DNA from 3 places in the Bacillus sp. TL12 genome. Region 2 is predicted to be linked to each of the others. Evidence: riboswitches for the same ligand, from Rfam matches in the RefSeq annotation. Region 2 holds a riboswitch; each other region holds the start of a gene.
The links. Region 2 has a riboswitch for S-adenosylmethionine ahead of LOK41_RS11835 (hypothetical protein). Riboswitches for the same ligand answer to the same signal wherever they lie in the genome.
Positions count from the first base shown of each region.

Region 1: it holds a riboswitch for S-adenosylmethionine, as region 2 does, so the genes downstream of both, LOK41_RS21510 (sugar ABC transporter substrate-binding protein) here and LOK41_RS11835 (hypothetical protein) in region 2, are expected to answer to the same signal.
Region 3: it holds a riboswitch for S-adenosylmethionine, as region 2 does, so the genes downstream of both, LOK41_RS17500 (MetQ/NlpA family ABC transporter substrate-binding protein) here and LOK41_RS11835 (hypothetical protein) in region 2, are expected to answer to the same signal.

Region 1 covers NZ_JAJJBY010000030.1:26,435-31,994, forward strand. The annotation lists gene LOK41_RS21500 (SDR family oxidoreductase) at 1-404, opposite strand, end outside; gene LOK41_RS21505 (NCS2 family permease) at 639-1,940, shown strand; SAM riboswitch class I at 2,031-2,135, shown strand; gene LOK41_RS21510 (sugar ABC transporter substrate-binding protein) at 2,224-3,339, shown strand; gene LOK41_RS21515 (sugar ABC transporter ATP-binding protein) at 3,336-4,823, shown strand; gene LOK41_RS21520 (ABC transporter permease) at 4,801-5,560, shown strand, end outside.
Region 2 covers NZ_JAJJBY010000010.1:68,521-74,080, forward strand. The annotation lists gene LOK41_RS11815 (ABC transporter ATP-binding protein) at 1-858, shown strand, start outside; gene LOK41_RS11820 (ECF transporter S component) at 831-1,550, shown strand; gene LOK41_RS11825 (YwiC-like family protein) at 1,767-2,489, shown strand; gene LOK41_RS11830 (hypothetical protein) at 2,524-2,715, opposite strand; SAM riboswitch class I at 2,838-2,936, shown strand; gene LOK41_RS11835 (hypothetical protein) at 3,039-3,299, shown strand; gene LOK41_RS11840 (NAD(P)H-dependent oxidoreductase) at 3,595-4,170, shown strand; gene LOK41_RS11845 (group-specific protein) at 4,167-4,520, shown strand; gene LOK41_RS11850 (short-chain fatty acid transporter) at 4,584-5,560, opposite strand, start outside.
Region 3 covers NZ_JAJJBY010000019.1:51,054-56,613, reverse strand. The annotation lists gene LOK41_RS17510 (methionine ABC transporter permease) at 1-383, opposite strand, end outside; gene LOK41_RS17505 (methionine ABC transporter ATP-binding protein) at 358-1,398, opposite strand; gene LOK41_RS17500 (MetQ/NlpA family ABC transporter substrate-binding protein) at 1,411-2,223, opposite strand; SAM riboswitch class I at 2,312-2,425, opposite strand; gene LOK41_RS17495 (hypothetical protein) at 2,621-2,938, shown strand; gene LOK41_RS17490 (ABC-F family ATP-binding cassette domain-containing protein) at 3,003-4,544, opposite strand; gene LOK41_RS17485 (ABC transporter ATP-binding protein) at 5,014-5,560, opposite strand, start outside.

The sequences.
Region 1 (5,560 bases), on a different contig from region 2:
GGATATTGCTGCGCAACATTATTTACAATAATATTCAGACCACCTAGCTGCGAAGCCGCTTCCTTTACAATGTTCTGACAATGTTGTTCACTACTTAAATCACCTGGAAATAATATGCATTTTACACCTTGTTTTTCCACAAGTCTTGTCGTCTCATTTGCATCTACATGCTCATCTAAATAAGCAATAGCAATATGTGCACCCTCTTTAGCAAAAGCAATGGCAACTGCCCTTCCAATTCCACTATCTCCTCCTGTAATAAGTACATTTTTCCCTCTTAACTTTTCACTACCACGATAATTCGGATCCTCGTACTTCGGAAGAGGGTTCATCATCGATTCTATTCCTGGCTGTTTATTTTGGTGTTGCGGTGGCAACGTTAAAAACTTTTTTTGTTCTGCCATGAATCTTTCAGCTCCTTCTCATTTCTCTTTCTTATGATGTACACAATTATGAAAAGTACTTATAAGAAGGGAAAAACCGAAACATAAGAGTATTTTCTTGATTAACATTCGAAATTAAGACATAAAATATGAATTGTTATAAACTTTTTATGCAAAACGCTTGCAAAACACTTAAAAAACGAATATTATATATAACTGTTGTGATTATCATTCGTAAACAGAAAGGATGTTTATATGTTTAACCTTTCAAAACATAAAACTTCTATAAAAACTGAAATTATGGCAGGTATAATTACCTTCTTAACAATGGCATATATTATTGTCGTAAACCCTATCATCCTTGGCGATGCAGGTGTTCCATTTGAACAAGCATTTACAGCGACAATTATTGCAGCTGTTGTCGGAACATTATTTATGGCAATCTTTACAAACTTACCAATTGCAATCGCACCAGGTATGGGACTTAACGCTTATTTCTCTTACTCTGTTGTAAAAGCACATGAAGGTATGACATTTACAATTGCATTCTCTGCTGTATTCGTAGCAGGCATGATTTTAATTTTGTTATCATTCACATCATTCCGTACAAAATTAATGGAAGCTATTCCTGAAAACTTAAAACATGCAATTACTGCTGGTATTGGCTTATTTATTGCTTTTATCGGTTTACGTATGACAGGAATTGTAGTGAAACATGACTCAAACTTAGTTGGACTTGGAGACCTTCATTCTGCTCCAGTACTACTAGCTTTAGCTGGCCTTGGGATCACACTTATTCTTATGTCTTTAAACATAAACGGCGCATTATTCTTCGGAATGTTATTAACAGGAATTATCGCTTATTTCACAGGACAGTTAACATTCTCAAACGGCATTACATCAATGCCTGGATTACCAGAAGGAATCATTGTTTCTAACCCAATTACAGCAGTTTCTGATGTCATTAATTACGGGTTATACGGCGTTGTATTCTCTTTCTTCCTTGTTACGCTATTTGATACAACAGGTACACTACTTGGTGTTGCGCAGCAAGGTGGATTTATGAAAGATGGCAAACTTCCGAAATCAGGACGAGCTCTTCTATCTGATTCTTTCTCAGCAACAATTGGATCTATGTTCGGAACAACACCATCAACAGCTTATATTGAATCATCTGCTGGTGTTGCAGCTGGTGGCCGTACTGGTTTAACAACAATAACAGTTGCTGCACTATTTGCAGTTGCTGCATTCTTCGGTCCTCTAGTAGGTGCTGTTTCTGGCGTATCAGCAATTACATCTCCATCATTAATTATTGTTGGTAGCTTAATGATGGGATCTGTACGTCACATTGATTGGGATACATTTGACGAAGCATTCCCTGCATTCTTAGTAATCTTAAGCATGCCACTTACATCAAGTATCGCAACAGGTATTGCACTTGGATTCATTTCATATCCACTTATGAAAATGGCAAAAGGACAATTCCGTGCTGTTCATCCTCTTGTATACGTATTTGGGATTTTGTTCGCTTATCAGTTGATTTTCTTACCGCATTAAAGTTCCTCGTAATGAGGAACTTTTTTTTATAAAAAGTGTTTGACAACATTATATAAATGTGGAATAATTCGAACTAGTTAAATATTTGATATCTTATCAAGAGCAGGTGGAGGGATGAGCCCTACGAAGCCCGGCAACCGACCCATAATGGGCACGGTGCTAATTCTTACAACACATTGTGTTGAAAGATAAGAGTAACGTGATAAGACGTCTTTTCTCTGTGAAAAGACGTTTTTTATTTCCTCTTCTCCCCTCTCTTCTTACATTTAGGAGGGATTTTTTTATGAAAAAATTGTGTTCCATATTATTAATCATTCTCTTGTTCGCATTAACAGCCTGTACAAATGAGCAAGATGCTGTTTCTTCACAGAAACAACAAACCATCAAAAAAGAAACGACCTCAACGCAAAGTAGTTCGAATACAGAAATTCCAAAACAAGTGCAAAAACCGTTAAAAGTTGCTTTAATTATGCAGATGTCTATCGGGACATTCTCCTCCCAATATATTGAAGGTGTAAAAAAGCAGATTGAACAATTTGGTGGTAGCGTACAAGTGTACAATTCCGATAATGACCTGGCAAAAATGGCAGCGAATCTAGATACCGCGATTAATTCGAAAGTTGATGGAATCTTAATTGACCACGGTCGCTCTGAGGCGTTAAAGCCAGGTGTAGAAAAAGCATTACAAGCAAATATTCCAGTCGTCGCATTTGATAATGATTTACGTTTACCTGGTGTAACTGTTATTGATCAAGACGACTATAGTCTCGCATGGAAGTCGTTAAAAACATTAGCTGAAGATTTAAATGGCAAAGGAAATATAGCTGTAGTATGGGTTGGCGGCTTTGCTCCAATGGAACGTCGTAGTGTTATTATTGATGCATTTTATAAACGTTATCCAAATATAAAAGAAGTGGCTCGATTCGGTACTGCTAGTAATAACACGCCACTAGATACACAAACACAAGTAGAAGCATTATTAAAGAAATATCCTAACAAAGGCGATTTACATGCTATTTTTGCTTCTTGGGATGAATTTGCCAAAGGGGCTGTAAAAGCACTTGAACAAGCTGGTCGCACTGATATAAAAGTATACGGCATTGATTTAAGCAACGAAGATTTACAATTAATGCAAAAAGAAAACTCACCTTGGGCTGCAACAACTGCAACTGATCCAGCTGAAGTAGGTAAAGTACAAGTGCGCTTCCTGTATAAAAAAATTGCCGGCGAACATACGCCAGATATTTACTCGTTAGACCCATACCTTGTAAAGAAAAATAGTTTACCTACAGAAAGTATCACTATGGAACACTTATCTAGATACATAAGCGGCTGGGGAAATTCAAAAGATGCGTACTCACCTTGGATGAACAAATTAGAGAAGGAGAAAAAACGATGACATTCTCACTTCAAAACATTACACATTCTTATACAACTACCCCTGTGCTACAAGATGTTTCCATAGAGGTACAAAAAGGACAAATTCATGCGTTACTTGGAATGAATGGTGCAGGAAAAAGTACTTTATTAAAAATAGCAACTGGCGAAATCCGTCCAGTTGCCGGAAAGATAAAAATTAATGAACAAACCATTTCTTTCACTTCGCCAAAAGATGCAAAAAAACATGGTATTGCTTTCGTTACACAAGAAGTAGATCACGGACTTATTCCAAATTTGTCTGTATTAGAAAATCTACTAATCGATTACTTAGCACTAAATAGTAAAATTCTATTCTCAAAATCACAACTAACACAGCTTGCTAAAAAATATTTGCAAGCCGTGCACATCGATTTAAACCTTTGGGAAGATATTTCAAAGTGTTCTTTACATGAAAAACAATTACTTCTTATTGCAAGAGCATTATCAAATAACACAAGTTATCTCTTATTAGATGAACCAACGTCTTCACTTGGACCGAAAGAAGTCGAAAACTTTGGAGATCTATTGCAACAGTTAAAATCACAAGGAATCGGAGTCATATTAATTTCTCATCGTCTATCAGAAATCAGAAGATTTGCAGATGTTGTAACTGTATTACGAAATGGTACCATTTCATTATCAGAAACTATCACAAAGATTACTGACCAACAAATTGTTGAAGCTATGACAGGAAAAGAACTTACAATTCCAATCAATGCACAAATAAAGCAGCCTACAGAAGATCTATTTCAAGTTCAACATCTTCAGTTACACAAAAATCGTTCTCCTATTTCTCTTACTATTCGAAAAGGAGAAACAGTTGTTATATATGGATTAATCGGAAGCGGAAAAACAACACTTGCAGAAACATTATTTGGGGCTCGTCATGCTTATCAAGCAACGATAAACGACCAGAATATAACCATTAAGACACCAAGCGATGCCATTCAAGCGAAGATTGCACTTGTACCTGAAGAAAGGCGAAAACAAGGATTATTTTTATCTGAAAACATTATAGAACATGTGAATTTACATCAATTAGGTCGGAAACAAAAAAAGGTAGAAATCCAATGTGCTGAAGCAGCTATTGATTCATTCAGCATTTCACCAAGTAACTCAAAAGCTTCCGTCCATTCACTTAGCGGCGGTAATCAGCAAAAAGTTTCTATTGCGAAATGGACGGGCTTTAAGCCCAATCTCTTTCTTTTAGATGAACCAACAAAAGGTGTCGACGTAGCTGCAAAACAAGACATTTTCCAATTTATTCGGCACATTACAGAGAATGGCAGCTCCGTTCTCTACTTTACAGGCGAACAGGATGAAGCATTACACATTGCTGATCGTATTTTAATACTAGTGAATGGAGCATTTGTAGGTGAATACCTTCCTCATGAACTTTCACCTGAACAACTTTTACATTTATCTGAAGGGAGCTATTCCGTTGAATCTAGTTCACGAAACTAAAACGAAAAAAACATTCCTATCTACTAATCTTTTTTATCAATTTAGTACAATTGCTATTATTATAGGGGTGACAATTTTCTTCTCAATTGTAAACGATTCTTTTTTAACTTATAACAATATTAGCGACATTTTACGTTCCGTTTCTATTGTTACATTACTTGCAATTGGGGTCACCTTCACATTAATTGTTGATGGATTTGATTTGTCAGTTGGCTCTACAGCTAGCCTAGCAACAATCGCCTCTGCTGCATGTCTCGTTTTATATCGCCAAGAATTATGGATGACACTCCTTATCCCTATACTTTGTGGCCTATTAGTTGGGTTGTTAAATGCACTACTTATTATTCGTATTAAATTACCTGACTTACTAGCTACACTAAGTGTCATGTATATTGTTAATGGCGTACACTTAACATTTTCAAAAGGATCTTCTATTTACGAAGGAATGTCTGGAGCAAACGGAACTGCTTCAGGACATTTTATTCCATCCTTTCTATTTATCGGTCAAGGGGCTCTTGCTAACATCCCAGTTCCTGTTATTATCATGCTTATAGCAGTTCTCATTTCCTATCTATTTCTAGAAAAAACAACGTATGGTCGTTTCTTTTATATGACAGGTGGAAATCGTGAAGCTGCTAGATTAGCTGGAATTCCTACAGATCGTTACCGTTTATATGCTTATATGATTAGCGGTTTATTCGCCTCGATTGGTGGGATTATTTTAAGTAGCAGAATTG
Region 2 (5,560 bases):
CAAACACAAATTCATTCCGAGTTACCGATCGAACATGAAGTACCGGCTATATCACAGGCAGAAACAAAAGCAGTGATTTTACAAGCGAAACATATATCTTTTCAATATGAAAAAAATAGTCCGTTTATTTTGCAAGATTTAACGCTAGCAATTGAACAAGGCAAGTGGACTGCGCTTGTTGGAAAAAATGGTACAGGAAAATCAACACTTTTAACTATATTAGCAGGACTAAACAAAGCTAGAAGAGGAAAGGTGCGGTGGAACGGAACGGAAATTCATAAAATGAAGTCCAAGGAACGATTTGAAAAAATCGGATTTGTATCACAACATCCCTATTATCATTTTACATTTGAGACGGTGTGGGATGAAGTGTTTGAAAGAGCAAATGAATTATATGGTGATAGAGGGAAAGAAATTACAGAAGAGATGTTAAACCGATTTTGGCTGTATTCCATTCGCGATCGTCATCCACATGATTGTAGCGGGGGAGAACAACAGTTAATCGCACTATGCACAGCCTTGTTATCTAAGCCCCAATTATTATTATTAGATGAACCAACAAAAGGGCTGGATCCAGAGAAAAAGGAAGGATTAGGCGAACTGTTTCAAGCGTTACAAAAGGAAGGAACAACAATTGTGATGGCCACACATGACATTGAATTTGCAGCGAAATATGTGGATCATTGTATGATGTTATTTGATGGGAAAGTCATTATGGATGATGCGCCAAAGAAATTTTTTAGTGATAATTTCTTTTATACAACATCTATTAATCGTTTTATTCGCAAGCAATTACCTTATGCATTAACGTGGGAGGATGTGTATCAAGCGTGTCCAAACGATATGTTGCTCTCATAACGCTTATTTTTCTTCTTGTAATAAGTACACTTCTGTTTACTTCCTTTGTAACAGATGAATATTTTATTTGGTGTAGTTTATTTTTATTGTTCATTATTATGTTACCTTTTTATATACGATTTGAAAGGAAAGCATTTGTTTCACGTGAAATCGTTATTGTAGCTGTTTTAGCAGCCATAGCAGCAGTGAGTCGTGTACCATTTTCTCTTATGCCGAGTGTACAACCAACTTCTTTTATTATTATTGTATCTGCAATTGTGTTTGGGAGTGAGACAGGATTTATGATTGGTGCAACGGCAGCACTTGTATCTAATATATTTTTAGGACAAGGGCCTTGGACACCTTGGCAAATGTTTTCTTGGGGAATGATAGGTTTTACAGCTGGTTTACTACGAAATACATTTATTATGAGAAAGTTATGGGGAAGAGTCATCTATGGGTTCATAGCCGGTTTTGTTTTTGGCTGGATTATGAATTTGTGGGGGATACTTGGCTTTTTAGAAGGATTAACATGGAAAGACTTTATGGCATACTACGCTGCAAGTTTTTACTTTGATTTCGCTCATGCGCTTTCAAATGTAATTTTTCTTGTTTTGTTTAGCTCATCATGGATCCGAATTCTTATGAGATTTAAAAAGAAATATGGAATTTTAGATGATAACGAGCTATTATATCAAGGAAACAAAGCATAAGCATATATCATAAAGCATAAGAATATAACGTAGGATCGCGACTTACATATTCGTTTGCCTCTTTCATGCTTCTTACCATTGGTGAGAAGCATTTTTTTATAATGATACTTTGGTTTAGAAAATGTCAAAAAATTGTTTTAATATATTCAACTTTTGGATGGAACTTTTTATATAATAGGAAATGAGAAAGGTTTTCAAAGAGGAGATGTAATATTCATGAAGCTAGTTATTCCGAAGCAGCATGGTGCATGGGGAATGCTGCTGATCCCATTTTTACTTAGTGTGCTACTTGGTAAACCTACATACTACCACATTCCACTCTTTATCGCTTGGTTATTTATCTATTTAGCAACGTATCCATTTTTAATGTACATGAAGAAAACACGAAAGAAAGAATTTTCACATGCAGCAATTATTTATTTTGTTATTGCATGTGTTTTCGGGATTGTATCTTTACTATATGAATGGAAAATTCTTTTATTCACGGTTACAATGATTCCACTCTTTATCGTAAATATATACTTTGCCCGTCAAAAAAAGGAACGAGCATTAGTAAATGATATTTGTGCCATACTTGTTTTCTGCATTGGTGGCTTGATTAGTTATTATTTTTCGATGAAGACAATTGATGGGACAGCATGGTGGATTGCGGTTATTTCTTTCCTTTATTTCTTAGGTAGTACATTTTATGTGAAAACAATGATACGTGAAAAGAATAATCCTACTTACCGCTATGTTTCATGGGGATATCATATTTTCTTAATCATTGCTTCTTTCGTAGTAAATCCATGGCTGTCTCTTGTATTTATACCGAGCCTAGTTCGTGCAATCGTATTGTATGGTAAAAAGATATCTATATTAAAAGTTGGAGTTTTAGAAATCGTTAATTCTGTATATTTTTTAATTGTGACGGCAATACTGTTGCAGTATGCCATTTGAGGTATTGCCCATCTAGAAAAGAGATGGGCGATATTTATTTTTGTTCTAAAATATCAACCGTGTGATTACATTTTTGTAATGCATCTTCCACAGCTTGTAGAGATTGTTCGATTCGCTCTCGATTATCACTTTTTTCGACTGTTTGTAATGCATGTTCTAAACAATTCTTTGCTTCTTGCAACGAATGGAATGAATCTTGAACGTATCCGCGGGCATTTTTATCCATCATAAATTCCTCCTTTTGTACATACAATGTTAGTATGGGCGTAAGGAAAGAAAATATAACTTATTGTATATTGTTTGACAATTATAATAAAAGTAGTTATAGTAAGATATATAGTGAATATTTTCTTATCCAGAGAGGTGGAGGGACTGGCCCGATGAAACCCAGCAACCGCGATGCAGGTGCTAATTCCAGCAGAACATATTTGTTCTGGGAGATAAGACGAAGATATATACGTAACTTCTTCTTATCGAAGAGGTTTTTTTATTGCAAAAAAACCGATTCCAAAGACAACATAATAAGAAGAAAGGGGTTGCAATTGTACTGTGACACTCGAAAAATACGTAAAGCTGCGTAATGCAGTATATGAATATATGATGGAACAAGATAAACCAATATCACTATTAGATATTCAAGAACATATCGTTTCGCATCATGAAGGAAAATTCACGAAAAAAATGTTACACCAATTTTATTTATCAAGGCTATTAGACGAACTGAAACTGGATGGGAAAATTACTTTAGCTAATGATGAATACCACTATGCTGAGAAAAGGGTATTCTATGAGGCGAGAAAAGGGAGCTAGGCTCTCTTTTTTTATGTTATAATTTGTTTGAAAATTCGAATTGTATGTAGAGTAAAAGACTGCCAAAGCAGCCTGATACAAGGGAATGGTGTTGAGTGTGTAGTGTCAAAAGTTGAATATGCCCTGAAAGAGGCATTTCATTCGGCTATAAATGAAAAGAGACACCTTCGCCGAGTAGGTGTCAGTTGGTTTGCCAAATGGGTTTGCCAAATGGGCTTGCCACTTGACATGTAATAGAATATCACGCAAACTTTCGGAAGTCAAAAGGGAATTTAAGGAAAGGTGTTGTTTGAAGGTGAACATACTCATCGTCTATACACATCCCAATCCATCTAGTTTCAATGCATCCATTTTAGAACATGTGCAAAAAGGGCTTCAAGAGACGAATCATTCTGTTACATTGCTGGACCTTTATAAGGAACAATTTAATCCAGTACTTATTTTTAATGAAGATAAGAGAAGACGTGATTTAGCGTATGAAGAAGAGACAGAGAAATACAGAACATTAATCAAGGAAGCAGATTCTTTAATTTTTATTTATCCAATATGGTGGTGGGGAATGCCTGCTATTTTAAAGGGGTTTATCGATCGCGTTTTTGCTGCAGGGTTTGCATATAAATATGAAGGTGTAATGCCGAAAGGATTGCTTATAGGGAAAACAGCATGGGTTATTAATACTTTAGATTCACCTTTATGGTACGTGGCACTCTTATATCGCTCTGCTGATTGGGTGATTATGAAAAAGGGTATTTTACGATTTTGTGGTATACGTCAAATAAACCGTTCTGCTTTTCAGTCTGTAAAAACAAGTAAAGCAGAAAAACGTGAAAAGTGGCTTTTAGAAATACAAGAAAAGGCTAAAAAATTATGAGCGAAGTAGAAAATATATTGAGATGCTGTAAGCGGAATGATGATTTGTTTCGTACGTATATCGTTTGTTTACTTCAATTGAAACATCATAGCGAGGGTTTTCAAAAAATGTATCAAGAACTAAAAGCAGATTATTTAATAAGGGGAATTTGTGAACGGGAAGTTGATGGAATCGTTAAGGAAAGTAAAGAGTATAAAATGTATGAGTTACCGAAAATATTAAGATGGGATTTTTTGCGAAATCATCCATCGATGATTGAAACTGTTTGTACGACGTTATTTACATATAAAAGGTTAAATCTTTCATGTGAAGAATGGGGAAATGTAATTAGATGCATAGAAAACGAATGATTATCACTATAGTTATTATGTAAAAAAGCTAGTATAAAACTAGCTTTTTTACATTGCTTCGATTTAAATGATAAGGAAACATAAACCAATTACTACGCCAGCATAAAGGAGGTTAACAACACAAAATCCCATAATGTCACGTGCACCTAAACCGGCGATTGCTAATGCAGGTAATGCCCAGAAAGGTTGTATTAAGTTCGTCCAAGCGTCTCCCCATGCAATTGCCATTGCGGTTTTCGCAGCAGGTACACCAAGCTCAGCACCAGCTGGGATCATAATAGGAGCTTGTACAGCCCATTGACCGCCTCCAGATGGTACGAAAATGTTTACAATTCCTGCACTTAAAAACGTGAATAGAGGGAAGGTGGTTTCATTCGAAATGCTAATAAAGAAATTAGAAATTGCTCCTCCAAGTGAAAGACCTTCGCTGTTTGCTCCAATCATCATTCCCATAATTCCTGCGTAAAATGGAAATTGGAGTAGAATGCCAGATGCGCTTTTCGTCGAATCTGAAAAGGCGCGAATATATTGAATCGGAGTACGGTGAAAAATAAGGCCAGCAATTAACAGTATAAAAATAACGATATCAAGTGTCAGGTTAAAACCTTTCGTACTAAAATAATGAACAATATAAATAAGACCTAATAGTCCAACACATACCGTTATCCAAATGCTATTTTCCATTTTCTCAGCAAATGTCTGGGCTTCTACTTCTTGAGCAGCAGCTTCTTCTTGAAATACGCTAGGATCCACTGTAATCGTATGATTTTCATCCGGATGCATCGCCTTATTTATAAGTGGCATTGTTACTAAAAATATAAGTACAGGAACAAGCGCATATGGTGAAAATAACGTTTCTGTTATAGGGATGGCTTCCTTTATACTTCCAGCAGTTGTTTTAATTAATGTTTCGCCGCCAGATGCTAAAGTAAGCGGTATAGAGGCGGAAAGTCCCGCGTGCCAAATAAGAAATCCGGAATAAGAAGAAGCGATGGCAAGTCGATAATCTAAATTTTGTATGTGTTTTGCAACTTCCTTTG
Region 3 (5,560 bases), on a different contig from region 2:
TATGCCTCAATCACACCACGATCCACTTCTAATAAAGCTGTTTCCATTAACCGCGCAATATAAGGTGCTGTAAAAACAACAAGCGGTACAATTACACCTTTCACACCAATCGACGTTCCCATAAGCAGCTTCGTAAAAGGTAAAATGAAAAATAATAGAATAATAAATGGAAGAGAACGAATCACATTAATAATCGTATTCAAAATGGGATATACAATTTTATTCTCACGTTGACCACCAGGCCTTGTTAAAACAAGTGTGACGCCAAGTGGCAATGCAATAATGACTGATATAAGTAGTGAAATGGATGTCATTTGAAATGTTTGGATCGTCGCTTCCCATATCATCTTACTCCACTCATCCCAAAAGGACTTGCTTCCCATACTCTTCTTCTCCCCTTTCTACGATAATTCCTTGTTCCCTTAAAAACGTTAAAGCCCGTTTTACCTCGTGCTTTTCACCCTGCATATGAACAACGAGTTTACCATATGATTCTGATTTTAGTTGTGTAATATTCCCCGATAAAATATTGGGATATACTTGAAATCGCTTTGTAGCAACAGCAAGTGCCGGTTCTCCTGAAGAGTTTCCGACAAAGGACAACGTTACAATTTCACCAGTATTTTTTAGTTCTTTCTGTATTTCTTCTGGAATCTTAACCGCTAAAGCACTATTCACAAATTTTTTCGTTGTTTTATGTTGTGGGTTTGTAAAAATCTCTTTCACTGTTCCACTTTCTACGATAGCTCCCTGTTCCATCACAGCAACTCGATCACATATGCGCTGGATAACGTTCATTTCATGTGTAATAAGTAAAATCGTAATCCCAATTTTCTCATTAATTTCTAGTAGCAGATCTAAAATCGACTCCGTTGTTTCAGGATCTAATGCGCTTGTCGCTTCATCACTTAGCAACACTTCTGGTTCATAAGATAACGCACGTGCAATTGCAACACGCTGTTTTTGTCCACCAGAAAGCTCGCTTGGATACGCATCTTTTCTATCAAACAGATCAACAATACGTAAATACTTTTCTACTCTTTTTTCAATTTCCGTTTTTGAAATCCCAGCTAATCGTAAAGGTAATGCAATATTTTCATAAACGTTGACTGTTTTTAATAAGTTAAATCCTTGAAAAATCATCCCGATTTTTTGTCTCGCCTTTGCTAACTCTTTTGTAGATAAGGTTGTTAAATCCTTTTCATTTACAATTACATTACCTGTTGTTGGTTTTTCTAATAAGTTTACACAGCGAATTAATGTACTTTTACCTGCACCGCTATATCCAATGATTCCAAACACTTCTCCTTTTTCTATTTTAAGAGAAGTTGGTTTCAGAGCTTCTATCTTACCTTTTTTTGTTGTAAATACTTTAGAAACATTCTTCAATTCAATCATGATATTCAGCTCCTACCAAGACGGTAAAACAGAACCATCGAATTTTTTCTCGATAAACTCTTTTACTTCTTTAGACTGATACGCTTTCTTCAGTTTTTTTACAACTTCATCATCCTTATTCTCCGTACGAACAACTACCCAGTTCACATATGGTGAATCTTTTCCTTCACGGAAAATAGAATCTTTAGCTGGACTTAACTTTGCACCTAATGCAAAGTTTGTGTTAATCGCAGCAGCTTTCACTTCACCTAATTGCGTTGGTAGTTGCGATGCCTCTAATTCAACAATTTTTAAATTCTTCGGATTCTCAATGACATCTTTTGCAGTTGCTTTTTCTGTTGCTTTTGGATCCACTTTTAAAACGCCTGCTTTTTCAAATAGTTTTAACGCTCGAAGTTCATTCGTTGGATCATTGGGTACAGCAATCGCATCTCCATCTTTTAACTCTTTTACATCTTTCAAACTTTTAGAATATACTCCCATTGGGAACGTGACCGTTGAAAATACTTCTGTCAGTTTCATATTACGTTCTGCTTTAAATACATCTAAATAAGACTTCGTTTGGTAACTATTTACGTCAATGCTTTTTTCATCTAGCGATACATTCGGCGCTACATAATCATTAAATACTTTTATGTCGACTTGCACCCCATCTTTTGCTGCTACTTCTTTTACTTTTTCAAAAATTTGTTCATGTGGCCCCCCAGTCACACCAACTGTAACTTTTTTCTCTTCTAGCGCTTTTGCCTCCTTACCCGAATCAGCACTACATGCACCTAGTAATAATACCGTTCCGCTTACAATACTTAACAACAACTTTTTCATATACAGTTCCCCCCACATATATTCTCTCTCTTCAAACCAAAAACACCTCTCAAATAAGAGAGGTGTCGAATAAACAAAATAGGCTCCTCTCTTATCTTCCAAAACGAAAATCGTTTTGCAGGAATTAGCACCTTAGCTTATTATTCATAAGCTCGGTTGCCGGGCATCATAGGGCCAGTCCCTCCGCCTCTCTGGATAAGAGTATTTGTATGAATTTTTTTAAAAGTTATGGTACTAATAGTAAATCTTACAAATTTTTTTGTCAATCATATTTTTCAGAATATATTTTATTTTCATTTTGAAACATCATAGCAATAGTGAGCAATTACTATGTACAAAGTATGTGCATCATTACTATACTTAGTAACAGCACATACACGAAAAGAGGTTACATTTTATGAGTGAATCATCATCTATACAAACCCTACTCCTATCTCAAATAGAAAAACTAACACAATCCTTTCATTACGATTTTTTATATGAGGTTGAACAACAAAAAACGCTATGCCAAATTCTTTTAAGGGATGATAACGGATCAATTGTAGCGACACCTCTTAGTTTTCATATGTCAATAGACGAAGTTGCCGGCAAAGGTGAATGTATTTTTTATCACGAACATGGTGAATTTCATCGACAAAAATTTGATATTTACACAGAAGACAGCATCGTTAAGTTGCTGTTGTTCATTCAAGAACGTTTGCAAGTAAATCAATGAACATAATGAAAGCAGCCACAAAAAGTGGCTGCTTTCATTTTATATTCCTAAATAACTTTCCCTCTTATTTTTTAGTACGATTCATTTCCTCCAAATTCCAAACTCGTGTCACCCAAGACTCATAAAAAGATGGCTCGTGAGAAACGAGTAAAACCGTTCCTTGATAATTTTGCAAAGCTTCTTCTAGCGCTTCTTTCGCATACACATCTAAATGATTGGTTGGTTCATCTAAAATTAATACATTACTCCGCGTTAACATAAGCTCACATAAACGTACCTTTGTTTGTTCTCCACCACTTAACAAGTGAAGAGACTGCCGAATATGCTCTTCCTTTAAACCACATCTTGCTAAAGATTGCCTGATTTCTTTTTGCGTCATATCCGGACGTCCTGACCAGATTTGCTCAAGTGGTGTAATTTCTTTCGCAAATTCTTCTTGAGCAAAATATGCAGGGTGTACTCGTTCTCCAATACTTACGGTTCCACTTATTGGTTTTAATTGCCCTAGTAATGTTTTTAACATTGTGGTTTTTCCAATTCCATTATGCCCAACAATTGCAATCTTTTCGCCCCTTTTCACTTGTAAATTAAGGGCTGTAAACAATGGTTCTGCATAACCAATTTGGATCTGCTGCGCTTGTAATATGCGGCTCACAGGCTCATTGTGAACCTGAAAATGAAAACGCGGCCTGTGTGCATCATTAGGCTTTCCAACCTTTTTCATTTTCTCCAATACCTTTTCACGACTTTTTGCTTGCTTTGCTTTTCGGATTTTATTTTTTTGAATAAAACCCTCTAAATTTGCAATTTCCTTTTGCTGCCTTGTATAAGCTGCTTTTAATTGTTGTTTCTGAAGTTGATAGCTTTCTAAAAAACTTTCATAACTCCCCGCGTAGCGCTTTATTGTGTTCCCTTCTAAATGATAAATCACATTCGTAATACTGTTTAAAAATGATTCATCATGTGAAACGACAATATAAGCATGCTCATACGTTTGTAAATATGCTCTTAGCCAATCAATATGAAGCGTATCTAAATAATTTGTCGGCTCATCAAGTAATAAAACGTGTGGCTTCTCTAAAAGAAGCTTGCCAAGTAATAACTTTGTGCGCTGACCACCACTTAATTTTGAAACATCTTTTTTCATCCCTAAATCTAACAAGCCTAAACCAGTTGCTACTTCTTCTATTGTTGTATGAAGTTGATAAAAATTTGAGCCTTCTAGCTTATTTTGTAATTCCCCATACTGTACTAATAACTTCTCTAAATCTGTTTCCTTTGCCATCTTGTCAGCAATATCCATCATTTCACGTTCAACCTTATACAGATGAGAAAATGCACTTTGCAAATATTCTTCAATCGTTGTTCCTTCTTGTAAATCAATATGCTGCTGTAAAAAACCGACTTTCACATGTGGAAACCATTCAATTGTTCCCCTATCTGGTAAAATCTCTCCTGCTAAAAGACGAAGCAATGTAGATTTTCCGGCACCATTACTTCCTACAAGCCCAACATGATCACCTTGTAATAACCGAAAGCAAGCATTATATAAAATGGTTTTATCCCCATACATATGCGAAAGATTTTCTACTGTTAATACACTCATTTTTGTTCTCTCCTTTTCTTTATCGCTAACAAGCCAAATAGAGAGAACAGCAAAATAAAGGTCTTATTAAATTGTGTATACATGAAAAATGGGTAAGGTGAATACACCTTACCCATCACAAAATATTATTGTAAAAAAGGATTAAGGTTCTTTATCTGCTGTCTTCAATTTGGCTTAAACTTTAAAAATGGGCAGACTTCTCCCATATCAAGCTAAAACCATTTGAAGAACAGTTGATAAAGTCATCTTATCCTTTCACTCCTTTATAAATCATTATTGTCTTATAATAAGCATGTACCATGCTCTTATATTTTATTCGTTATAAATCTGTTTGTTCCTCTTTTTCACAAAAAAATTTCTTCATACATCTTCTCCATTGCGTAAGGTCTTGTAACATCTAAAGTTAACGATTTCCACATAAAAAAGCCTCTTAACAATCATTATACCAAAAATTGTTAAGAGACCTTTTTCACTTCCGCATATAAGGAGCTAATATCTCTAAAATCTCCGCTTTGTCTTCTTTTAACTCAAGGGATGTCAACATATCCATCGTACGAGGACGTGGTAAATTCACTTGTACTTCCCCTACAATCGTTGCTGGCCTTTGCGATAGAATAAATACACGATCAGATAATAGAATTGCTTCATCCAAATCATGCGTTACCATCACAATCGTTTGCTTCTCTTGATGCCAAGAATCTAAAAGCCAACGATGCACTTCCATTTTTGTAAATGCATCTAACTTACCAAAAGGTTCATCAAGCAACATAATCGGTTTTTCACATAAATACGTACGAAGGAAACTAATGCGCTGACGCATACCACCTGACAATGCATCTGGATAATGATTTGCGTATTCAGCTAAACCAAACTGCTGTAAAGCTTCCATTCCATCTGCAAGTCGCTCTTTCTTTGGCTTTCTATCAATTTCTAATGGAAGGACAATATTTTGCAGTGCTGAGCGCCATGGAAGCAGCAAATCTTGCTGCGGCATATAACTTACAATATCCTGCTTT